Thiocapsa bogorovii: one gene and its partner. Each later gene encodes a partner of the first gene's protein in a complex. Links are inferred from orthologs where the notes say so. Each region holds a gene or a part of one and is shown on either strand. Other genes may lie near its edges. The genes, in order: moaD and moaE.

Region 1 (16,738 bases):
TCGGCCGATGCCGTCCACGCAGGCAATGTCCTCGACCCCTGCACGGGCCAGACCGCGGATGCCGCCGAACTGCTTCAGAAGACGCTGGCGACGACGCGGCCCGATCCCGGCGAGCCCTTCCAGCGTCGAGGTCGTGCGTGCCTTGGCACGGCGCTGCCGATGACCGGTGATGGCGAATCGATGGGCCTCGTCGCGGATCTGCTCAACCAGATGCATGGCGGGGGAATCGCTCGGCAGTATAAGCGGCGACTCCACGTCCAACAACCAAAGTAGCTCGGTTCCGGGGCGACGATCAGGCCCCTTCGAAATGCCCACGACCTGTACGCCGGCGATACCGAGCTCTTGGAGCGCATCGCCGACCGAGCGGATCTGGCCGCGTCCGCCGTCGATGAAGAGGATATCCGGGATCGGGTACTCGCCCTGCTTGACCCGGGTATAGCGCCGTGTTAGGGCCTGGTGGAGCGCCGCGTAGTCGTCGCCGGGGGTGATGCCCTCAATATTGAAGCGTCGGTAATCGGACTTGCGCGGCCCTTCGCCGTCGAAGACCACACACGAGGCGACGGTGCGCTCGCCTTGGGTGTGACTGATGTCGAAGCACTCCATGCGCTGGGGCCGCTCGGGTAGATCCAGCGCATCGCGCAGTGCCTCGATGCGGCGCCCGTAACCGGCCTGGCTGCCGAGCCTCGACTTGAGCGCGACCTCGGCATTGCCGCGAGCCATCTCGAGCCAGCGGGCACGCTCGGCACGCACTCGCCATTTGATGTGCACGCGCCGCTCGGCGCGTTGCGAGAGCGCCGTCTCCAAGAGCACGCGCTCCTCCGGCTCGACGCTGACCACCAGCTCGGGGGGGATCTGCTTGTCGGCATAGAATTGGGCCAGGAATCCGGCCAGGAGGGTCGCATCGTCGGTGTCGTCGGGTGTCTTCGGAAAGAAGGCCTTGTTGCCGAGGTTGCGCCCGGACCGGATAAAGAAGACCTGTACGCAGCTCGTCCCGCCCGCTTGGGCGCAGGCGATGATGTCGAGGTCGCCACCCTCCCCGCTCACGTATTGGCGCTGCTGGATGCGGCTCAGGGTCGCGATCTGGTCACGCAGGACGGCGGCGCGCTCGAACTCGAGCGCGGCGGCGGCCTGCTCCATGCCGCGTCCGAGATCGGCGATCGCCTCCTCGGCGCGCCCGTCGAGGAACTGGATGGTGTGGGCAACGTCCTCGGCGTATTCCTCGCGGCTAACCAGTCCGACACAAGGGCCGCTGCAGCGTTTGATCTGATATTGCAGACAGGGTCGGGAGCGGTTGTTGAAGAAGCTGTCTTCGCACTGGCGCACCGGGAACAGCTTCTGCAGCAGCTGAAGGGTCTCGCGCACGGCCCAGGCGCTCGGATAGGGGCCAAAGAGGCGGCCTTTGGATTTGCGCGGCCCTCGATAGAAGGCGAGTCTCGGAAAGTCGTCTTGCGTGCTGAGGTAGATGAAGGGATAGCTCTTGTCGTCGCGCAGCAGGACGTTGAAACGCGGGCGCAAGGACTTGATGAGGTTGCTCTCGAGCAGCAACGCCTCGCCCTCGGTGCGGGTCACCGTGACCTCGATGTCGGCGATCTGGCTCACCATCACCTGAAGACGACGTGTCAGTGCCCGACTGAAATAGCTCGAGACCCGGCGCTTGAGGTTCTTGGCCTTGCCGACATAGAGCACGGTGCCATCGGCATCGAGCATCCTGTAGACGCCGGGGCTTTGGGGGATGCGTTCGAGGAGGGCTCGCGCCGGGGCGTCGAGCCCGAGCCGACCGTCCTCTGCATCCGGAGCGGCAGTCGATTCGTTCGCGGTGGTGTCGTTCATGGCCGGATTAGAGCGCAAATGACCGATGCCGATCCAGACCAAACGCCGAGGGGTTACCGCGCGACGTCGTCCCGAACCGATCACGCGCAGACCTCGCTCAGGGGACCGCCCCTGCCCTCATCCATCAGCTCTTGACACCCGCTCTGCGGTGACACGCATGCCTGGTGGCGCTTTGCGCCACAGCCGCGATGGCCGGAGTCACGACAAGACCTCCTCGCCTCACCCCCGGGCCGGCGCATCATCTTGACCCACGTCAAGGACGCACCGACAGGCCATCGCTACGGTGCCTTGTTGCGACAGCACACCATGACCCCGCGACGCCCGGACGCCGGTTCAACCCACGCACTCGCTCCAGCTTGCGCCGACCACCGACAAGGACAACCACCCCGATGCGCGTCGATTCGCTTACAAAGACCAAGAGACCGATCAGCGTGCTTGCGCTCGGCTTCCGGCCCTTCTTCCTGGCCGCCGGGATCGCCGCCCTTCTGTCTGTTCTGGTCTGGCTCGCGATGTTGACGGGGCGGTTTCCTCAGCCCGGCTATCTCGCAGGGCCGGCCTGGCACGCTCACGAGATGCTGTTCGGTTATCTGGCGGCAGTCATTGCCGGTTTTCTGCTGACCGCCGTGCGCAACTGGAGCGGCATGGACACACCGACCGGCCCGGCACTCGCGGGGTTGGTGGCGCTCTGGCTGGCCGGGCGCCTGATGCCCTGGCTCGGGCTGCCGCCCTTGGTGGTCGCGCTGACGGATGTTGCCTTCTTCCCGGTGCTGGCTTTCGCACTGCGACGGCCGCTGTGGTTCGGCCCCAACCCGGTGAACCGCGTCTTTCTGCTGCTGTTCGCCGGCATGACACTCGCGAGCGCGCTGGTCCATCTGGATGTGCTCGGCTTCCTTCCGGGCGGAGCGGCGCGAGGTCATCGTCTGATGCTCGACGTGGTTATCCTGACGATGCTGCTGGTCTCGGGCCGGGTGATGCCCTTCTTCATCGAACGCGGGATCACCGGCGCCAAACCGCACAGCTTTCCGTTCGTCGAGCGGCTGACCTTCCTCCTTGCCGCGGCACTCCTGTGCGCGGACCTCATCCAACCCTACGGACCTCAGGCGGGCGCCTTCGCGATCGCGTTGGGCCTGGTGCTTCTGGTGCGGATCGCCGGCTGGTACGACCGACGGATCTGGACAACCCCCATGTTGACGGTGCTTTATGTGGGTCTACTCTGGCTTGCGGTCGGCCTGATCCTGGACGGACTCCCCGCCTTCACCACCCTGCCCGCTCGCGGCGCATTGCACACCCTGACCATCGGGGCGATCGGCGTGGTGACGCTCGGGATGATGGCTCGCGTGGCCGTCGGCCACACGGGACGTGTGATGCAGGCCGCTCGCCTGACTGTCGTTGCCTTCATACTCATCAACCTCGCCGCCGGCCTGCGCGGTCTCGCACCGCTCATCTACCCGGCCGGTTACCACGTTTGGCTGATGAGCGCGGGGCTCTGCTGGATCCTCGCTTTCGGACTCTTTCTATGGGTTCATGCACCCATGTTGTTCGCGCCCCGACCGGACGGGCGACCCGGCTGAGGCGGCTTCGGGACACTCGTGCATCACTCGGACGATCTGTCCGATCGGGCCTCGTCGATCCGTGCACGCGTCTTCGTCAACGTCGGCGCGGGACGGAACTTGTCGAGGATGTGCCCGAGACTCAGGATCGGATGAGGCCATAGCATGCGCGGGCCCGAATAGCGCATCACATCGCGGACCCGCTCGCGCATCAGGGCGCTGTAGCAGTGCACCTCGCAGAGATTGCAGGCCGGCTTTTCTTCCTGGAAAGGGCAGGTGTCGAGACGGCGATGCGCGTAATCGAGCATCGCGACGCACTCGGCGCATCGTCCCTCGTGGCCCGGGTGATGATCCCGGCAGTAGATCGCCATCATGGCGGCGATGGTCCTCTTCTCGCGCGTAATGCGACGGCCGAACAGCATTGGCTATCCTCGGATTCGGATTAGAAGCGGGTCTTGCAATCAATCCCGAAATCCCTCGCAAGACGCGACCCGGATCCTCTCATATCCAGTTCTCCGGATAACGACGTGTTGCCGGGATGTTGTTCACGAGGAGGGCTACCGCCAAGAGGAGCAGCGGTCCGAGTGTTGCCGGAATCAGCACGTAGTCATAGCCCATCGCATGAATCTCGTCGGAGCCGATCACGGCAATCAACGCGGTTGCGCCGCCCGGCGGGTGTAGGGTCTTGCTCAGATGCATCAGCGCGATGGCCGTCGCCACGGCCACCGATTGGGCCAGCCAGGGGTCTGCAGAAAGCAACTTCCAGCTGGTCACGCCGACCAGCGCCGAGATGACGTGACCGCCGACCAGATTGCGAGGCTGGGCCAATGGACTGCGCGGCGCCCCGTAGAGCAGGACCGCGGATGCACCGAGCGAGCCGATGGTGAGCGTGAGGTCGATCTCCGAGAAGAACGCCTGATGGACCCAACCGACCAGACCGATCCCGAGAAAGGCGCCGATCCAGGACCAGAAGACCTCCTGATCGCTCACCCGCGGCGGACTTCCGCGGGTGGTCCCGCGCATCTTTCGGACGTAGGCCATCAGGCTCAAAGCATGCCTCCGGTTGGCTTGCGTACCGGGTATGTCGATGTGACTGCGGTGCGGATCGCGAGCGCGTACGACCTGGTCCACAACCGCGGGAACCCGATGACCCGGATTTGAATCTCGAGGCGCGACGAGGACCTTGACCCATATCAAGCCTGACCATCGAAGCCACGATCGGGTCGCCTCGCGCCCATGAGAGGTTTCAACCCAACTGTTGACTCGTGGTCCTGGAACCGCCAATTCCCAAGCGACGAGGGCGCATCGAGGCAACGTATCGTGGATTATCTTCACTTGACACTGGGGCGACCATCCGCCTCTGATTTCGCTTGCGCATCGACGGACTTACGGCGACCTCGGAGGTGCGCGATCCGCACCGTGGCCGTGCGGATGACGCCATCAATCGGCGGCGTCGGGTTGCCCCGCCGCGAGCGGAACAGCCGCGCGGCGATTGATCGATGAACGAAGACGTCGCCGGACACATTTGGCCGAGTTCCGCGTACGCGGGGCAAATCGAACGCTTGCGCGGCGCCGTGGGACAGACCATCTTTCTCGTCGAGCTCGAGCCGACCCAGATCCAACTCGGGATTCGCCAGACCGGACAGCCCTACATCCTGCTCGACATCCTGGAGTTTCCTCAACCGGACCCGGTGCGGGGTCTCGCACCGCACCTGATCCTGCTCGACGACGGTCGCGGTGTGAATCTTGGACGGATCGCCCGAATCAGCCTGGAGCAGCCCTTCAACCCGACGCCTGAGCAGGTCATCTACCAGGATCGGCGGGCTGCTCGAGACCTCTTGTTTGCGGAGCGGGACCTCTCGCAGACCTCGATCGCCGAACGCTCGCGACAGCTTCTCCGGCAGGTGCTGGGAATGGACGCCGCCCGGTCCGAACCGGCGCCAAGCCCAGCGCTCGAACATCGCAGGAGGTCACCGGATTGACCTGTCTCAAGGCGACTTGAGCATGATCGACGCTTAATGAGCCACGCCTGCGGCGATGAAGCCGATCATTCGGGGGTCATCAGATGACAGAGAACCATCTTCGTCCCTTTCACGAACCCGACGACGACAGCATCGACGAGATCCTGGAGCTCGCGCTTTCGGACGCCGATATCCTGGATGCGATGCGGGAAATCCCCGGTTACATCGACATCACGACGACGGACTTCAGAACCATCTATCACCTCGCTCATGCCCACGCCGTGGAGCGCATGAACAGCCGCATGTGTGCGAGGAATCTCATGCGCTCGCCGATCCAACCGCTGCATCCGACGACACCGCTTGAGCAAGCGGCCGGACTCTTCGTGCGGCAAGGCGTGAAGGCGCTTCCGGTGGTCGCAGACGGCGGACGGGTCAGCGGGATCCTGACCGAGACGGATATTCTCAAGCGACTCGGGGCGGATAGCTTTTTGGAGCTGCTTCCCCGATTGTTCGAACACCACGACCGTCTCGCCGAATGCTGTCACGAAACGCCGACAAGCACGATGATGACGGCCCCGGCGGTGACCGTGACCGAGCTCGCCGGTTTCTCGGAGATCATGTCCGCGTTCAGGAACCACGGCGGGCGCAGCATGCCGGTCGTAGACGATCGTGACCGTCTGATGGGGCTCCTGATGCGCAAGGATTTTCTCGCTGCCTGCCAACTCGAGGTCCAGTCGTTTTGATGCGGGGCGCTGGCGCGACCTCCGGATTTCTGCGAAGGTCGCCAGCTCGCATGCACGCTACAATCGGCACTCTTCGGGACGGGATGCGGCGACAGGCCGGAGTCGTGAACGATCGACCAGCGCCGTGCGAAGGCCCTCGCGAGGGTCTTCGGACGGATCTCGGGGGGCGAAAGATGTCGCCATATCCAGCGCTTCACTCAACGGTCGGTCGTGCCGGACGCGCCCGGCGGCTCTTCCTTGCGCGCCTTGTCCTCGCGTTTCATCCGACGCAACAACCAGAGCTCCCGAAGCAGGAAGCCCATGATTGCTCCCGCGGTCAGGAGCGCCTTGCAGAGCATCAATGTTCCGGTGCTGATCATGAAGGTGTCATCCGAATACAATGCAACAAGACCGGATACAGAGCGACAATCACGACACGCCGCACAGGACAATGCTATGCCCGAGCACTTCAAAAACCAAGAATTTCTGCCCCTAAAGATCGCCGTTCTGACCGTTTCGGACAGTCGAACCGAAGACAGCGACACCTCGGGACGACTCTTGGTTGAGCGCGCCGAGGCGGCCGGACACCGGGTCATGGCCAAGCGGATCGTCCCGGACGACATCTACCGGTTACGCGCGGTCTTCTCCGAATGGATTGCCGACCCCGAGATTCAGGTTGTCCTGAGCACCGGAGGTACCGGCGTCACCGGTCGAGACAGCACGCCCGAAGCCGTTGCGCCCCTGCTGGACAAGCCGCTGGAGGGTTTCGGCGAGCTGTTCCGGAGCTTTTCGCTCGAGGAGATCGGCACCTCTACCTTACAGTCACGCGCACTCGGCGGACTCGCCAACGGGACTTTCATCTTTTGCTTGCCGGGGTCTAGCGGTGCCTGCCGAACCGCCTGGGATCGCATCCTGCTGGCGCAGCTGGACAGCCGCACGCAGCCGTGCAACTTCGCGCAGCTCATGCCGCGCTTGCTGGAGCGCTGATAATGAGCATGGATCCTTGCGGTTACGACCCGCCCGAACGTGCGGCGCTGACCAAGGAACAGGCACTCCAACGCCTGCTCGCACGTGTCGAACCCGTCGACGGGACCGAAACCGTCGCGATCGCCGAGGGTCTCGGACGCGTGCTGGTCGAGCCGGTCACGAGCACGATCGACGTCCCCGCCTGGGACAACAGCGCGATGGACGGCTATGCGATTCGTCATGCGGATCTGGCGCCCGCCGGCGGGCGCCTGCGCGTGGCTCAGCGGATCCCCGCCGGCGCCACCGGGACCGCTCTCGAACCCGGCACGGCGGCGCGTATCTTCACGGGTGCGCCGGTCCCGGAAGGGTGCGACACCGTCGTCGTCCAGGAGAGTTGCGAGGCCAAGGAGGGCTGGGTCCAAGTCCCGCTCGACTGCAAAGCCAACGCGAACATCCGCCGTCTCGGCGAGGACATCCGTACCGGCGCCGAGGTCATCGCCGCGGGCACTCGTCTTGCGCCCCAGCATCTGGGGCTGGCCGCCTCGGTCGGCGCCGCGCGGATCCGCGTGTATCGACGTCTGCGCGTCGCCGTCTTCTCAAGCGGCGACGAGTTGGTGATGCCGGGTGAAGCGCTCGGTCCCGGGCAGATCTACAACTCCAACCGCTTCACGCTGTTCGGGTTGCTGGACCAACTCGACTGCGACGTTGTGGATCTGGGCATCGTCGAGGACACCCTGTCAGCCACTGAGCAGGCGTTGCTGAACGGAGCAGCACAGGCCGATCTGATCGTCGGCAGCGGCGGCGTCTCGGTCGGCGAAGAAGATCACATCAAGACCGCGCTCGAGCGTGTGGGCACGCTCGAGCTTTGGACCATCGCGATCCGCCCCGGCAAGCCGCTGGCCTTCGGTCGGATCGGCACTACGCCCTTCATCGGCAGTCCAGGTAACCCGGTCTCGCTGTTCGTGACCTTTTGTCTCTTCGGCATCCCGGTGATCAGACGGCAGCAAGGTATCGCCGGGGATCTCGCCCCTTTCACCCTCCAGGTGCGCGCCGGATTCGACTGGTCACGCCCGGACACGCGCAGGGAGTTTCACCGTGCGCGCATTCAGACCGCCGAAGACGGCAATCCGGAGCTTTCGGTCTTCCCAAGCCGCTCGTCCGCCGTACTCTCCTCCGTCGCTTGGGCGGACGGTCTGGTCGAAATCCCGGAGGGACGTGTGATCCGCAAAGGCGATCTCGTGGACTTCCTCCCGTTCAAAGGTCTCTTCGGCTGAACCGCGTCTGCCGCGGTACGCCTGGTTTCAGCCGTAGCCGATCCAATCCAACAACTGCGCAGGCCGCCCCAGACGCGGTTTAGCATCGGACGACAACATGATCGATATCCTGTATTTCGCTCGGCTCAGAGAGCGCCTTGGACTGGCGCGGGAGCACATGGATGTCTCGCAAAACATCGAATCCGTTGCGGCTCTCCTCTCACACCTGCGCGCGCGCGGCGAGCCCTGGTCGACGGCATTGGGCGAAAGCGAATCCGTACTGGTCGCAGTGAATCAAGAGATCGCTCGGCCGGACACGCGGATCAAAGACGGCGACGAGATCGCACTTTTCCCGCCGGTCACCGGCGGATAGAGCGCGCACGCCGGATCAACATGAACTGATCGATCGTACGGGGCGTAGTGTGTTCGATTGCCCCTGTGATGTCGGTGCTCCGCCTGTCGCGCCCGGAACCCTCGGCTCGAAGGGCCTCTGCATGAGTGTCCGCTGCGTCAAGCGCTCGATTCGTGCACTTTTCTTCAGACCCATGTGCATCGGTCGGAGGTCCCGCCCGACAGCGAAGTCCCCATCGGAAACGAGACCTCGGTCCCGATTGCATTCCTCTCGCTGACGTACGCTCTAGTCACAGGGACAGGAACAGCGGAGTCAGAGTCGATCGCCCCATCAACCGGGACAGCTTCCACCGCTCGACCTGCCGATCGCGGCCGAGAGCAAGCGACGAAAAGGCGTCCTTACGATCGCGTCGCTCGATAGGAGCAGTGTCATGACGTACACGTATCAGTTGTTCGGTGCGATGGCGGGGTGGTCGTTTTTCTATGGATGTATGCTCGGGATGGCGTTGCCGTCGACCTATCTTCCGAGCCAAACACGGATAGATCCCGTCGACAGCGATCATGCATCGGCGATGAGCGGTCGGAACGGTGCACCGAGGCTTTCGGTGAACGCACAGAATTGATGATTTCACGAACCGAAGCGAGCGCATATTGAAGGAACCGCTACAGGCGAGTCCGGGATACACACAGGAAAACAATATCGACGTGATTCAAAAAGGCCATGCACCCAGCGGGGGCATGGCCTTTCGTCTGTTTCGGGATCCGACTGATCGGATCCCGAAACCAAGCAAGAGCAGAGTCGATCAGTTGCGGGATTTGTCGACCAGTTTCTTCTCCCGGATCCAGGGCATCATGTCGCGTAGCCGCTCGCCGACTTCTTCGATCTGATGCTCTTCGCCGAGTCGGCGCATGGCCTTCATCGACGCCGCGCCGGCCTGGTTTTCGAGGATGAATTCCTTGGCGAACTGACCGTTTTGGATCTCGCCGAGGATGCGCTTCATCTCTGCCTTGGTCTCGTCGGTGATGATCCGCGGACCGCGCGTCAGATCACCGTATTCGGCCGTATTGGAGATCGAGTAGCGCATATTGGCGATGCCGCCCTCGTAGATGAGGTCGACGATCAGCTTGACCTCGTGCAGGCACTCGAAGTAGGCCATCTCGGGCGCATAACCGGCCTCGACCAGGGTCTCGAAACCGGCCTTGATCAGCGAGGTCAACCCGCCGCAGAGCACGACCTGCTCGCCGAAAAGATCGGTCTCGCACTCTTCGCGGAAGTTGGTCTCGATGATGCCGGCTCGCCCGCCGCCGTTGGCCGAAGCGTAGGCCAGCGCGATGTCGCGGGCCTGACCGGTTGCATCCTGATGGACCGCGATCAGGCTGGGCACGCCGCCGCCTTGGGTGTAGGTGGAGCGCACCAGATGCCCCGGACCCTTGGGCGCGATCATGATGACGTCGAGATCCTCGCGGGGCGTGATCTGGCCGAAATGAACGTTGAAGCCATGGGCGAAGGCGAGCGCCGCGCCCTGCTTGATGTTGGGTGCAACCTGCTCGCGATACAGGGCGGCCTGATGCTCGTCGGGCGCCAGGATCATCACCACGTCTGCACCCTTCACTGCTTCTTCAATCGAGCGGACCTCGAGCCCGGCATTGGCCGCCTTGGCCGCAGAGGCCGAACCGGGCCGTAAACCGACCACAACCGACACGCCGGAATCCTTGAGGTTATTGGCATGGGCATGACCCTGCGAGCCGTAACCGATGATCGCGACCTGCTTACCCTGGATGAGAGAGAGATCGGCGTCTTTGTCGTAATACACGTTGATGGTCATTGGAGTGAATCCTTCAGCTGGAGATCAATGAGGCGGATCGGTCTACGCACGGCCTTCAGGCACTCAGTCAGGTCCGATTCGTTAAAGCGAACCGCAACCGCGCAAGCAGCTCAATCCCAAAAAAGTAAAGATTTAAACCGCGTCCGCCACAAAGGCTAAGGACAGGCGACAGACCCGATTCACGGGAAACCGGCTCATCTCTCACCCTGGGTCGAACACGGACGCGGTTTAAATGGTGAGACCCTTGTCGCCGCGCGAGATGCCGGTGGGCCCCGAGCGGACAACCTCGACGATGAGCCCCTCAGGCACGGCGCCGATGAAGGCGTCGAGCTTCTTGGATGCCCCCGTCAACTCGATGACATAGCTCGTATCGGTCACATCGATGATCTTGGCACGGAAAATCTCGGTCAGGCGCTTGAGTTCCTCGCGGTCCTGCCGCTCGGCGCGCACCTTGATCATCATCATCTCGCGCTCGATGTGCGGACCCTCGGAGAGGTCGAGCAGCTTTACGGTGTCGATCAGCTTGTTCAATTGCTTCTTGATCTGCTCGACCACATCGTCGTTGCCCGTGGTCACCAGGGTCATCCGCGAGAGGGTCGGATCGTCTGTCGGAGCAACGGTCAGTGATTCGATGTTGTAGCCACGGGCCGAGAAGAGCCCGGCGACGCGCGAGAGTGCACCCGCCTCGTTCTCCAGCAGCACGGCAATGATGTGTCTCATGTCTTAAGATCTCTTTCGCTCGGGACGCGATCTAAGCCAACTCGCGATCCGATAGACTCGGGGCCAGGTGCATCTCGTGATGGCCCTTGCCGGCGGCGATCATCGGGTAGACGTTCTCGGTCGGATCCACGATGACGTCCATGAACACGAGGCGATTCTTCATCGCGAACGCCTCGGTCATCGCGGCCTCCAGATCGGCCGGGCGGTCGACACGCATGCCGACGTGCCCAAAGCTCTCGGCGAGCTTCACGAAGTCCGGCAGGGCATCGACATAGGAGTTCGAGTAGCGGCTCTCGTAGAAGAACTCCTGCCACTGACGCACCATCCCCATGTAGCCGTTGTTGAGCAGGATTACCTTCACGGGCAACCCGTACTGCAGACAGGTGGCAAGCTCCTGGATGCACATGAGGATACTCGCCTCCCCGGAGATGCAGGCAACCTGCGCATCCGGAAACGCCAACTGCACCCCCATCGCCGCCGGGAGACCGAAGCCCATGGTCCCCAGGCCACCCGAGTTGATCCAACGCCGCGGCTTGTCGAAGGGATAAAACTGGGCGGCAAACATCTGATGCTGCCCGACATCCGAGGTCAGATAAAGATCCCCGTCGGTCACCTTGTAGAGCGTTTCGACCGCGAACTGCGGCTTGATGGCGGCGCTGTTGCGGTCGTATTGCAGACAATCCACGCCACGCCACTCCGCGATCTTGGCCCACCAATCGGCAACAGGTTGCTCGTCGGAGCGCGGGGCCAGCTCGCGATAGAGCTTGAGCATGTCGGACAGCACGTTCGCCACCTGCCCCACGATCGGAACATGGACCTTCACGTTCTTGGAGATCGAGGAGGGATCGACGTCGACATGGATGATCTTCGCATGCGGGCAGAAGTGCTCGATCTTGCCGGTGACCCGATCATCGAAGCGCGCGCCGATGGCGATCAAGACGTCGGTCTCGTGCATCGCCATGTTGGCCTCGTAGGTGCCGTGCATCCCGAGCATGCCGATAAACTGGGGATCGGTCATCGGATAGGCGCCGAGCCCCATCAAGGTGCTGGTGACGGGAAAACCGGTTGTGCGGACGAAATCCGTCAGCTGCGCCGATGCCTCGCCGAGCACCACTCCGCCGCCGGTGTAGAAGACAGGTCGCTTGGCATGAAGGATCAGATCGACGGCCTTGCGGATCTGCCCCGGATGCCCTTTGAGCACCGGATTGTAAGAACGCATCTTGACGTCGCGGGGATAGTCGTACGGGATCTTGATGTTCGGGTCCGTGACGTCCTTGGGAATGTCGACGACCACAGGTCCCGGCCGACCGCTCATCGCGATATAGAAGGCCTTGCGGATGGTCACGGCGAGCTCGCGCACGTCCTTGACCAGGAAGTTGTGCTTCACGCAGGGTCGGGTGATACCGACAGTATCGACCTCCTGGAAGGCATCGCTGCCGATGACGGGTGTCGGCACCTGACCCGTCAGGATCACCATCGGGATGGAGTCCATATACGCCGTCGCGATCCCGGTGACCGCGTTGGTTGCACCGGGGCCGGACGTCACCAGACAAACGCCGCACTTGCCGGTTGCGCGCGCGAAACCGTCGGCCGCGTGGGAGGCGCCCTGCTCGTGACGCACGAGGATGTGTTTGACGGACTCCTGGCGAAACAGGGCGTCGTAGATGTGCAGCACGGCGCCGCCGGGATAGCCGAAGACAAACTCGACGCCCTCGTCTGCGAGCGCTTGGACGACGATCTCGGCCCCGCTCAGCTCAACACCCCTCCGCTCCGGCCGTTTCGACTCAGCCCCTACGGATTGCGCTTCAGACAGTGCCACCTCGGTGACCTCCGATCAGTCCCAACAGGGTTGAAAAGCGGTCGAAGGTACCGCGATCGACGCGACCGGTCAAGCAAGGCGCCGAACCGAGGCACGGCGCGGATCGAAGCGCGCCCGAGGCGCCCGGTCGCCGCACCGACTCAACGACAACGCGTCGGTCGCAGCGAACTCAGCCGGGTCGCAGGGGGTCCGTAGGCGCTGTCGTGAACATCCTGGAGAAGACCCAGCTCGTCCCATGCATCCTCGGGCCAACCACCCGGCTCGACGCGGTCGCCCAACGTCAGGTCTTGGAACGCCAGGTCGAATGCTTCCGGGTCTCCCCAAGCCCACGCGAGACTCCTCAAGACGTCGGGATAGCGCGACTCGAGGACAGAGATATCACTTTGTTGATCGCCGAGGGCGAGATCCTCCGTCGGTCTGGCCAAATGCATGGCGCGCAGCCAATCCGGAGCACCCGCGAAGCTGGATTCCGGGTCTTTCCAGACCGGCGGGAGCTGTGCGATCAGCAGCTCCACGAAGGCCGTGATCGCAGTCGGCGGATGCTCGAATCCGAGCGCAAGCGCAAAGAGCTCCGATTGGGCGAACCCTTCGACCTTCACCCGCGAGACCTCGAGCACGCGGGCTCTCAAGCGAAGGCTCGGCAGGGCGTCAGCACCACGAATCGCCAAGCGGATGCTTTGACCCGCTTGATAGGCCTCGAACACGGTGATGCTCAGGCGCCCGGATCCGATCTGTTCGAGCATCTCGCGCATGGCGCCGACCTCGTCGACCGCAACCTCGAGCTCGCGCACAAGCGGGGCCGGTGGCGACTCGGCCGCCCCGTCCGCCACGTCGAGCATCTGCAGCAGTTTCTCCAGCCTGGACTGACTCCTCGGCGAGAGGCTCGCAAAACGAACCGCGACCTGAAAGTGGCCGGCTTCCAGACGCTGCGCTCGCACCACCCGCGCTTCGATCGCAACCCTGTCGCGCCCTCGCCAGGGGAAAACCAGGCGCAGCGTGCCGGACAGGGCCTCGACCGGCAAGACCGCGACAAACTGCGCCCCACCCCAGGAGATATCCTGGTTCATGGCGGTGATGGGTTGATCCGTGCCGGGCAAATAGACCTGGATCGGGATGCGCACGGTGATGCGTCGTTGGGTGCGCCGGTTTTCGGAGGGCGTCGTCTGCATGCGACTCGAATCATCCACTCCCGTTGTCATCTCGCGCTCGGCTCCCGCGGGTGCCAAACCCGATTCGGATTTCGGCTGAATTGAGCTATGGATTGTCCAGCGCCAGCCTACAGCGGATTCGGCAAGTATAGAGAGGGATCCGACATCCCGCGAACCCGCCGATCGACCGGACTTGCGCCGCAGTCCCGCCGGGATCGGCATGACGCGGTTGTTTCGACACTGTTTGAACAATACACTTCGCGCCTTTACGCCGCCGAAATCCCTCCCGATGCGCACCTCTCAGTTCCCGATACAGACCCTCAAAGAGACCCCGTCCGACGCGGAGATCGCCAGTCATCGCCTGATGCTGCGTGCCGGCATGATCCGCAAGCTGGCCGCCGGGCTCTACACGTGGCTGCCGATGGGGCTGCGGGTTCTACGCAAGGTCGAAGGCATCGTCCGTGACGAAATGGACCGCGCCGGTGCCCTGGAGGTTTCCATGCCCGCGGTGCAACCGGCTGAGCTGTGGCAGGAATCCGGCCGTTGGGACCATTATGGCCCCGAGCTGCTGCGTCTGCGCGACCGCCACCAGCGCGACTTCTGTTTCGGCCCGACGCACGAGGAGATCATCACGGACCTCGCCCGCAACGAGCTGAAGAGCTACAAGCAGCTCCCGATCAACTTCTATCAGATCCAGACCAAGTTTCGCGACGAGATCCGCCCGCGCTTCGGCGTGATGCGCGCGCGCGAATTCCTGATGAAGGATGCCTATTCCTTCCATCTCGACGATGCATCGCTCGAAGACACCTACCGGCAGATGCACGCGGCCTACAGCCGCATCTTCAGTCGGTGCGGACTCGATTTCCGCCCGGTCCTAGCCGACACCGGCAGCATCGGCGGCAACGCCTCGCACGAGTTCCATGTCCTGGCGGACTCGGGCGAAGACGCCATTGCCTTCTCCGACAGCAGCGACTATGCGGCCAACGTCGAGCTGGCCGAGGCCCTCGCCTTGGCCAAAGTCGCCCCGGCCCCGCAGGAGACCGTGCGCCTGGTCGACACGCCCGACGCACGCACCATCGCGGATCTGGTCGAGCAGTTCTCTCAGCCGATCGAGCGTACGGTCAAGACCCTGGTCGTCGCCGCCTCCGCAGAGAGTGGGTCCACTCTGATCGCTCTGCTGGTGCGCGGCGATCACGAGCTCAACGCACTCAAGGCCGAGAAGCTTCCCTCGGTCGCGGCGCCGCTTCGCATGGCGAGCGAGGCCGAGATCCGCGAGGCGATCGGCGCGGGCCCCGGATCGCTGGGACCGAAGGATCTGCGGATCCCCTCCATCGTGGATCGCAGCGTCGCGGTGACCGGAGATTTCAGTGCCGGGGCCAATCAGGACGGCAAGCATTGGTTCGGTTTGAACTGGGGCCGTGATCTGCCGCTTCCCGAGGTCGCGGATCTGAGAAACGTCATCGACGGCGACCCCAGCCCGGATGGCTCGGGCCATCTTCGCATCGCGCGCGGGATCGAGGTCGGACACATTTTCCAGCTAGGTCGTAAATACAGCCAGGCCATGAAGGCGAACGTGCTCGGCGAGGACGGGCGCGCCACCACGCTCACCATGGGCTGCTACGGGATCGGGGTGTCGAGGGTCGTCGCCGCGGCGATCGAGCAACATCACGACGAGCGCGGCATCTCTTGGCCGGCGCCGATCGCGCCCTTCCAGGTCGCACTCTTGCCGATGAAGCTCGGCAAATCCTACCGCGTCCGAGAGGCGACGAATCAGCTCTACGAGGATCTCAAGCAGGCCGGCATCGACGTCCTGCTCGACGATCGCGACGCCCGCCCCGGCGTGATGTTTGCCGACATGGAGCTGATCGGCATCCCGCATCGCATCGTGGTCGGCGACAAGTCGCTCGACGACGGACAGGTCGAGTACAAAGGCCGCAACGACAGCGAGACCCAGCTTATCCCGATCGAGCAGATCGTCGGCTGGCTATCGGCGCGGCTTCGGACGGGCTGATTTCAGCTGCCAGCGATCCTCGCGCTCATGCACGAGCGACGCAACACCGAACGCCTCGCGTGCAATCCACCGCCCCGCCACCTCGAACGAAGCCGAAGGCAGGTGGCTGGAGGCTGGAGGCTCTCTAACCCCTGGAACCGCAAGACACACAGGACCTCACCCCTAATGACGAAAGAAGCCTCCTTCGACCGCGACGCACTGCTTGCCTGCGGACACGGCGAGATGTTCGGTCCGGGCAATGCCCAATTGCCCGTGCCGAACATGCTGATGATGGATCGGGTGCTGCGTATCGCCGATTTCGGCGGCGCCAACGGTAAGGGCGAGATCCTCGCCGAGCTGGACATCAAGCCCGATCTCTGGTTTTTTCAGTGCCATTTTCCCGGCGACCCGGTCATGCCCGGATGTCTGGGCCTGGACGCGCTCTGGCAGCTCGTCGGCTTCTATCTCGCCTGGATCGGCAACCCTGGACACGGCCGGGCGCTCGGCGTCGGCGAGGTCAAGTTCACCGGGCAGGTCCTCCCGACGGCGAGCAAGGTCACCTATCACATCGACATGAAACGGGTCATCTCGCGCAAGCTCGT
Region 2 (7,712 bases), 2.4 Mb from region 1 along the record:
GCGCCTCGGAACGGCTCGGCGTTCAGGTCACGCTGGTGGCGAACGGGCCGGTGAGCACGCCGCCCTCGCCCTTGGTGGGTTCCGTGCGCGTCTCCGCCGGGTTCGACGTGGCCGACAACGAGATCCTGAAGCGACTCAACCCCGGTGACCTGGTCGTCACCGCGGACATCCCGCTCGCGGCGGAGGTCATCGACGGGGGCGGCCAAGCCCTAAATCCCCGCGGCGAGCTCTATACCAAGGACAATATCCGCGAGCGATTGACGATGCGCGACTTCATGGACACCCTGCGCGGCAGCGGTATCAACATCGGCGGGCCGCCCGCCTTCGGGCCGCGCGATCGGCAGGCGTTCGCGAACGCCTTGGATGCGTTTCTTGCCAGATCGAAACCGCGTTCGGCGTGATCCGCACGGCCGCAAGCGGGATGGAGCTTGTCGCGATCCACGATGACTGCAAGACGCGGTTGAGATGGTTTTTTCAAAATTCGGAGGAACTGTCTCGCACGATCGCGTCCGGCAGCGCAGCTCAAACTGCGCCGGCGCGAGGCGGAATCCTCGCGACAACGTCGCAGGTCGCGTCGGACGTTGTTTAGGGAATCCGATTTTTCAATGGTCTTGGAGGAATCCTCGGATGGCAGTACTCGTCCTCGGTTTGATCCTGTTTCTCGGGATTCATTCGGTGTCCATCATCAACAGTCAGTGGCGGACCGACCTGGTCGCGCGATTCGGCGAGATCCCATGGAAAGCCGTCTATGGGCTCATGGCCCTGATCGGGTTTTATTTGATCGTTTCTGGATACGGGGCCGCTCGCCTGTCGCCCGTCATCGTTTACGAACCGCCGGTCTGGATGCGGCATATCAGCCTGTTGTTGATGGTGCCGGTCTTTCCGCTGCTGTTGGCTGCCTATCTTCCCGGTCGGATCCAGTCCGCGACCAAGCATCCGATGTTGCTCGCGGTGAAGATCTGGGCGACGGCCCATCTGCTGGCCAACGGAACGCTCCCCGACGTCCTGTTGTTCGGAACCTTCCTCGCCTGGGCGGTCGCCGACCGGATCTCGCTGAAGCGCCGCACAACCCCGACCGTCTACGGCGCGCCTCCCAACCAGGTGAACGACGCGATTGCGATCATCGGCGGCATCGGGCTCTATTTCCTCTTCATGTTCTGGCTGCACAAGGTCCTGATGGGCGTGGCACCGATCGGGTAACCGAGGATTAAGCATGTTCGTCCAAGAGCGAGAAGCTCACGAACGTCGCGATCAGGATGAAGGTCGCGATACAGCCCGGGCTCGGGCAAAGCAGCATCAAGATGGCGGCACCGCTCCAGACAAACAGACAGAGCGTGCGTCGTGCGCGGTGGGCCCGTGTCGATTTGCGCCTCTGGAAGGCGGCGTAGTCGGCTCGCCCGCTACAGAGCCAGTGGATGACACGGCGGGGCCACCCGGCGATTCGCGAGATGAGCGGAGGCATCGTTGAATGATCATCGCGAGGCGCTTCGGCGCCTCGCGACTCGGACCGATCAGAATTTGGTCACGACGACGTTGATACCGTCTTCCTGACCCAAGTCGAAGGTATTGCCGCTCAGCCTGGCGACGGTTCCAATGGTCTCGGCAACATAGGCGGGATCGGCCCCCGCGTTGATGACAAGGCCATTCCCCGTACCATCGTCGACCACAAGGGTGGCCGCATCCGGTCTGGTGATCGAGATGCCCTCCGCGGGCGAGAGCACGGTCAGGTCGGCGTTCAGGAAGCGCACCGAAAGCGCGGAGGGATCACGATTGGCCTCGACGAAGGCATCGGCGGCATCGACCGCGCCGGTCTTGACCTTGTCGACCAGACCGATGGCCGCCGATTTTGCCCTCCCCGCGATATCCCGTGCGTTCTCGCTGGTAGCGGCCTCTTTCACCGCAGCAACCGCTTTGTCGAGTTGTTCTTTCCAGTTCATCGTCGTTTCCTCTTGGTGGATGGTCGACCGAAACAGGGACTCGGATGACGCTATCAAGCATGATTCGCCGCTGAGCAGTTTCCTCCGCGGGGGCGACGCCCCACCCGGAGCAAAAACCGGTGAGGGTCCGGGCCAAACGTTTGCCTTCAGAAGTATAGAATCCCGCGGATACCCCTGCCGAGTGGACCGTTAAGGCCGCGGACGAGCCCCGGTGACCAGCGTCGGAGAAACCGGACATGCAACGCATTCGAGTTCAACGCGATCTGTTCGACATTGCGGAGGAGCAAAAAATTCTCTCCCGCGGCAAGCCGCAGGTCGGCGCCGTGGTCACCTTTGTCGGCTTGATGCGCGACATCAACGAAGGTGTCGAGGTGGCCGCCATGACCCTGGAGCACTATCCGGGGATGACCGAGAAGGCACTCGGCGCGATCGCCGAGGAGGCCGCGCAACGCTGGGATCTTGAGGACATCAGCATCCTGCATCGGGTCGGCGAACTGAGGCCGCAGGATCCGATCGTGTTCGTGGGTGTCAGCAGTCGGCACCGCGGCGAGGCCTTTCGTGCCTGCGAGTTTCTGATCGACTACCTCAAGACCCGCGCGCCCTTTTGGAAGAAGGAGCAAACCGCGCAGGGCGAACGGTGGGTCGATGCACGCGTGACGGACGATGAAGCGGCACGGCGCTGGGCGGAGGGATCCACCGATCCGTAGGGGCGAGTGAATTCGCCCTTCTTCCGGGCATGCGCAGTCGAAATGCTTCTTCTCGGACGTCAACCTAACCCATGGCGCGTCGACAGCCCGTAGAATGATGCGGTTTAAAACAATGTATTTTTTAATATCTTAAACCGCGCCGACTCCAGCGGTTGCAAAGTCCGCCGGGGCTGATCCCATCCAAAAATATCGCACATTGCGCCGGGCGCGGTTTAAGCCCCGAGCATCCCTTGATGCTCGATGAAGTCGAGAACCCGCTCAAGTCCCTCGCCGGTGCGCAGATTCGTGAAGACGAACGGCCGCTCGCCGCGCATGCGTTTGGAGTCGCGCTCCATAACCTCCAGCGATGCGCCTACGTAGGGCGCCAGATCGATCTTGTTGATGACGAGGAGGTCCGAGCGGGTGATGCCGGGCCCACCCTTGCGCGGGATCTTCTCGCCCTCGGCGACGTCGATCACATAGATGGTCAGATCCGCGAGCTCCGGGCTGAAGGTCGCGGCGAGGTTATCGCCGCCGCTCTCGATGAAGACGAGATCGAGATCCGGGAAGCGGATCTGCAGATCCTCCACCGCTGCCAGGTTCATCGATGCGTCCTCGCGAATGGCGGTATGCGGACAGCCGCCGGTTTCCACGCCGACGATGCGCTCGACCGGCAGGGCTTGCGAACGGATCAGGAACTCGGCGTCTTCGCGCGTATAGATGTCGTTAGTGACCACCGCCAACTGGTAGCGGTCTCGCAGCGCCTTGCAAAGCGCATCCAGCAGGGCTGTCTTGCCGGAGCCGACGGGACCGCCGACACCGACGCGCAGGGGTGTTGCATCGACCATGGTGTCTCCTTCAGGAACGAAACAAGCGAGTGTATTGGGTCTCGTGAGCGGAGCTCGCGATCGCGAGGGCCGGTGTCGAGGTGCCGATCTCCTCGTCCGCGACCTCTAGGGCCGCAACGACGGCGCTCGGGATGAGCGTTGCCAGGCGCGCCAGAGTCTGTTGGCCGCGCGTCTGTCCCAAGGGTACAAGCTTGATCCCGGCCAGGACGAGATTCTCGAGCCAGCTCCAGGCATAGCCCGTCGCCGCGTCGCGCGGCTCGATCCGCCATGATGCCGCCGCGAAGGCGAAGCCGGCGGTCTGACTCCGGGCGAGCTGCGGTTTCCACGCGAGCGCGTCTTCCAGCCCCCAGGCGATGATCAGATCGGCGAGCGCGCGTCCGCGGTCCGACTCCTCGCGCCGCAGCTCGGCCGTTTCTCGACCGGCTAAAAGGATGTCCACCCAACCGGACATCACCGCTTGATCGCGCTCAAGCGTCGCAGCCTGCATCCGCACCAAGAGCGGGAGGTCCAGGTCAGGAAGGGCGCTCCGCAGTTGGTGGGCCATCCATGCCTCCAGGTCGTCGGCATCGCGGATCCAACCGTTCTCCACCGCCCATTCGATGCCCTGCGAGTAGGTGAAGCCGCCGACGGGCAGCGAGGGGCTGACCAGGTGCAGCAGGCGCAATAAGGGCAGGGCCCCCTCAGTGCTCGTGTGCATGGCCGGAATGATCCGCACCCTGACCGCCGTAGGCACCGGACTCGGGCTCGAATCCGGCATCCACGAGGCTGACCTCGAGACCGAGACCGCGCACCATCTCGTCGAGGACCTGATCTTGTCGGTAGCTGAGGCGCCCGGGGTCGATCTGCAGAGGGACATGTCGGTTGCCGAGGTGATAACAGGCGCGCGCGAGCAGCAACGGGTCTGCGCTCTCGACCCGCGAAAGAGGCTCGGGTGCCGCGATGATGCGTGCGACCAATCCGTCTTCGGCGATCAGCGCGTCCCCATGATGCAGAACGGTGCCCCGCGGCAGGAAGAGTCCGGCCTCCCGACCGTCGTCGAGCATGACGCGCAGCCGACAGCGAGTCCGCTGCTCCAACGTGAGCGTGAGGGTCACGTCCGCCGGGATGTCCGCGGCGGTCGTGCGGATGAAGCGGATCAAGGGTTCGGTTTGCGGCACGGCTTCGCCCCGTTTGTGGTCAAGACTGCGATCCTCGCAGGTGGTTGTCGGTCGGTAAAACGTGTGCTCGGTATCTGCGCAACTCGCCGCTCAGGGGTCGACTCGGATCACCTCGCCGTCTCCCGTCTGCAGGTCGAGCTCGGGAAGCGGGTCCTGAGAGGGATGGAGCCGGATGTCGCCGGAGTCGATCCGAACCTCGACCCGATCCCAGTCGTTCGCGACGATCCCCATGACGATTTTGGTGTCCTTCTCGGTGAAGATCCCCTGATGGCTGATCCGATAGGTCAGCATCCGGTGGTCATTGGTGACTTCGGATTCGACCTTGCTCCAGGGCAGCCCGAATCCGCGCGCCTCCAAGCGCATCTCGGCCGTGCGGTGCGCCCCGCCCGGCCAGAAGAGGATCACGTAAGCCTGATCGGCGACCAGGCGAAGGACCTTGGGCGGCGGATCGAAATCGCCCGGCCGGACCCATTGGATCTGGACGTTCTTCAGCGGTGTGGCCAACAGCATGGCCCCGATCATCAGGGCTGCGACGAGCATATAGATCACCGCCGTGAGCTTCGGACGTCGCAACTCGGGCATCGGCGAGGGCGGTGCCGCCGCCTCGGCGGCCTCGCGCCGCGGGATGCGCAGGACGAAATAGTAAAGCCCCCAGGCAATCCCGTAGGCGATAACCCCTGACCAGATCACGTCCGAGAGGAAGTGATCGCCCGCCGCGATCCGCCCGATCCCGAGCAGGGTGCCGAAGGCGAGCGAGCCGGCCAGCGCCGTCCAGGCGAGCACCGGCCTGCGTCTGCGCCAAATGATGAAGAAGACACCGAGCATGTAGCCGATCGAGCTGTGCCCGCAGGGGAAGGACTTTCCGTCGCCGTGCTCGGAGATCGCGAGCGGAGGAATATAGTCGCGTGTTCCGCCGAGCTGCTCGATCTGGTGCGGCCTTGGCCGCCCCCAGTTGTCCTTGAAGACACCGTTGACGATCAGACCGGGTCCCAGCACGGTCGCGGCGATCAACAGGATCGCGTAGCAGCGCAGCTGCCTGAACGACTTCCAGACCGCCCCGGCACCGAGAACCAGCAGTCCGCCGAGCATGACGAAGCCGGTCAAGAGCGGCGAGGCGACATAGAGGAAGGACCACAGCGGTGCTTGAGCCTCGTACCAAGGGTCGTCCGCCTCCGGGTGATAGAAGAGCGCGGCGGCCTGAATGTCCAGATCGGTCAGCCAAAAGGGCAGGGTGCCGAGCAAGGCGATCAGGGCCAAGGCAATGCCTTGCGGGATCCAATCCCGACGAGGTGCGGTGGTTTGGGACATGGGTCCTGTCTTGTGTCTCAGTCAAGGCGCTTGAGCCAGAACACCATCGGTTTAGGCGTTTCTTCGGTCTCGTCGAGATCGCGCCAGGAGAAGGTCGTGCGCAACTGCGGTTGTTTCACGAAGCCCTGTTTCTCCCAAAGGCCGTCGAGCGGGCGATAATCCGCTGGACGTCGCGGGTGGTCGGTGGGTCGCTCCACGGCGCAGAAACAGGCGAAGTCGAATCGGCCGAGTCTGCGGGTATGGGCCTCGCGCTCGTCGAAAAAGCGCCGGCCGAGCCCTAGCCCTCGGTACTCCGGCAGCAGGACCGATTCGCCGTAGTAGAAGATCCGCTCGGGCGCATAGCCGTGCGTCCTGAAGGGCTCGACCACATTCGGGGGCTCGGCCGCAAGCGGCAGAGCGCTCGAGGCACCCACCACCCGAGCGCCGTCGCGCACCAGTACGACGAGTCCGTCCGGTGCCTCGGCATAGGTCCGCAGATAGCGCTCTTCGTATTCCGCGTCACCCTCGTAGAGATAGGGGTACTCACGGAAGACACGGATGCGCAGGCGAGCCAGCGCCGGCAAGTCGGCGATCAGATCCGCTCCCGTGCGGCACTCGACATGCAACTCGGACATTGAGAACCCTCCTTCCGCCACTTGTGGCTATGACCGGCTCCGCGTCGGCAATCGCGCGTGCCGGCCCGGGCGACACCTTCGATGCGGCATGATATACCGAGCGCACCTGCGTTTTCCGATGCATTGCACGCCCCGCGCACGCCTAGCCGGCGTTGCGCATCCGCGCCGGAGTGACCGCTACGCCTTGTCGGCGCGCCTTGTCTCGGCGCGCGCGGGACGTACCCTGCGTTCTGAAAAACCCATGTGTGCTCGGTACACCTCGGCCGGATTTGATTTGATCCGCCGGTGTTGCCACACTCCGGCCGATTTCGAGCCTTCGGAACTTCAGATCAGCCATCCTACCCGGGACCGCCTCAGCCATGACAGTGAACACTGAAGCGCCTCGGCTGCGTTGGATCCGCGGCCGTCCGGGCGAGTCCCTTGACGTCAACCGCCCCGTGGTCAAGGCCATCGGGCGCATGATCAAGGCAGGCGAGCGCGACGAGATTCGCCGTCTGTTGCGAACCTGGCACCCGCGCGACATCGTCGAGTTGCTCGTGCAGCTTCCCTTGAAACGCGCGCGCAAGCTGTTTTTGGTCTTGCCGGCCGGACCGGCCGCAAAGGTGATTGCTGGACTCAACAGCGATTTTCGCGCGGTCTTGCTCGAAGACGCCACGATCGAGCGCCTCGCCGAGATCCTTGACGGCCGGGACGCAGAGGAGGTGGTTCAGGTCCTGACCGAGCTCCCCGAAGAGGTCCAGGAGCGGCTCATCCCGCAACTGCGCGATGCCGATGCCGTCCGCGAGCTCAAGGCGTATCAGGAAGACTCCGCCGGCAGCATCATGACTCGCAAGCTGGTTGCGGTGCCGCCTGACTGGAGCGTCGGGCAGGTCGTGGCCGAGGTGCGCCGTCGCGCCGATCTGATCAAGAAACTCTCGGCGGTGTATGTCGTGGATGCAGACCGCAAGCTCCTCGGCTATCTGAAGCTTCGCGACCTGCTGCTGCGCCCGAGCGATGCGCAGGTGGACCGGGTGATGCGCACCGATCTCGTAGCCGTCAGCTCGGACATGGATCAAGAAGAGGTCGTGCGCGTCACCCGGGAGAACGACCTCATCACGGTACCGGTGGTGGATGCCGACGGCCGACTGCTTGGACGCATCACCGCGGACGAGCTGCAGCGCGT

The links.
Region 2: the proteins of moaD (region 1) and moaE are in contact, whole or in part, in a crystal structure (PDB 1FMA), measured with the Escherichia coli proteins. The link is inferred for Thiocapsa bogorovii from one-to-one orthologs.

The regions. Positions count from the first base shown.
Region 1 is NZ_CP089309.1:5,141,700-5,158,437, reverse strand. What follows is about bases 7,150-10,027. They hold moaD (molybdopterin converting factor subunit 1), read left to right. Parts: upstream 7,150-8,400; coding sequence 8,401-8,655; downstream 8,656-10,027. Other genes in these bases: ilvC (ketol-acid reductoisomerase), read right to left, coding at 9,437-10,027; LT988_RS22950 (molybdopterin molybdotransferase MoeA), read left to right, coding at 7,150-8,303. Also shown: excinuclease ABC subunit UvrC, read right to left, coding at 1-1,830; LT988_RS22985 (NnrS family protein), read left to right, coding at 2,220-3,401; LT988_RS22980 (nitrous oxide-stimulated promoter family protein), read right to left, coding at 3,425-3,802; LT988_RS22975 (HPP family protein), read right to left, coding at 3,882-4,421; LT988_RS22970 (hypothetical protein), read left to right, coding at 4,880-5,362; LT988_RS22965 (CBS domain-containing protein), read left to right, coding at 5,446-6,084; LT988_RS22960 (hypothetical protein), read right to left, coding at 6,282-6,443; moaB (molybdenum cofactor biosynthesis protein B), read left to right, coding at 6,520-7,050; more of LT988_RS22950, read left to right, coding at 7,053-7,149; more of ilvC, read right to left, coding at 10,028-10,453; ilvN (acetolactate synthase small subunit), read right to left, coding at 10,688-11,179; LT988_RS22930 (acetolactate synthase 3 large subunit), read right to left, coding at 11,211-12,998; LT988_RS22925 (PilZ domain-containing protein), read right to left, coding at 13,139-14,167; LT988_RS22920 (proline--tRNA ligase), read left to right, coding at 14,436-16,157; 3-hydroxyacyl-[acyl-carrier-protein] dehydratase FabA, read left to right, coding at 16,323-16,738. UniProt on the Escherichia coli protein: Involved in sulfur transfer in the conversion of molybdopterin precursor Z to molybdopterin.
Region 2 is NZ_CP089309.1:2,736,773-2,744,484, reverse strand. What follows is about bases 924-3,908. They hold moaE (molybdopterin synthase catalytic subunit MoaE), read left to right. Parts: upstream 924-2,173; coding sequence 2,174-2,644; downstream 2,645-3,908. Other genes in these bases: LT988_RS12380 (urease accessory protein UreF), read right to left, coding at 3,482-3,908; ureG (urease accessory protein UreG), read right to left, coding at 2,857-3,471; LT988_RS12395 (hypothetical protein), read right to left, coding at 1,512-1,937; LT988_RS12400 (hypothetical protein), read right to left, coding at 1,208-1,462; LT988_RS12405 (NnrU family protein), read left to right, coding at 924-1,200. Outside these bases: LT988_RS12410 (YaiI/YqxD family protein), read left to right, coding at 1-401; more of LT988_RS12405, read left to right, coding at 628-923; more of LT988_RS12380, read right to left, coding at 3,909-4,168; urease accessory protein UreE, read right to left, coding at 4,152-4,610; LT988_RS12370 (phosphatase PAP2 family protein), read right to left, coding at 4,719-5,936; LT988_RS12365 (GNAT family N-acetyltransferase), read right to left, coding at 5,954-6,550; mgtE (magnesium transporter), read left to right, coding at 6,910-7,712. UniProt on the Escherichia coli protein: Converts molybdopterin precursor Z to molybdopterin. This requires the incorporation of two sulfur atoms into precursor Z to generate a dithiolene group. The sulfur is provided by MoaD.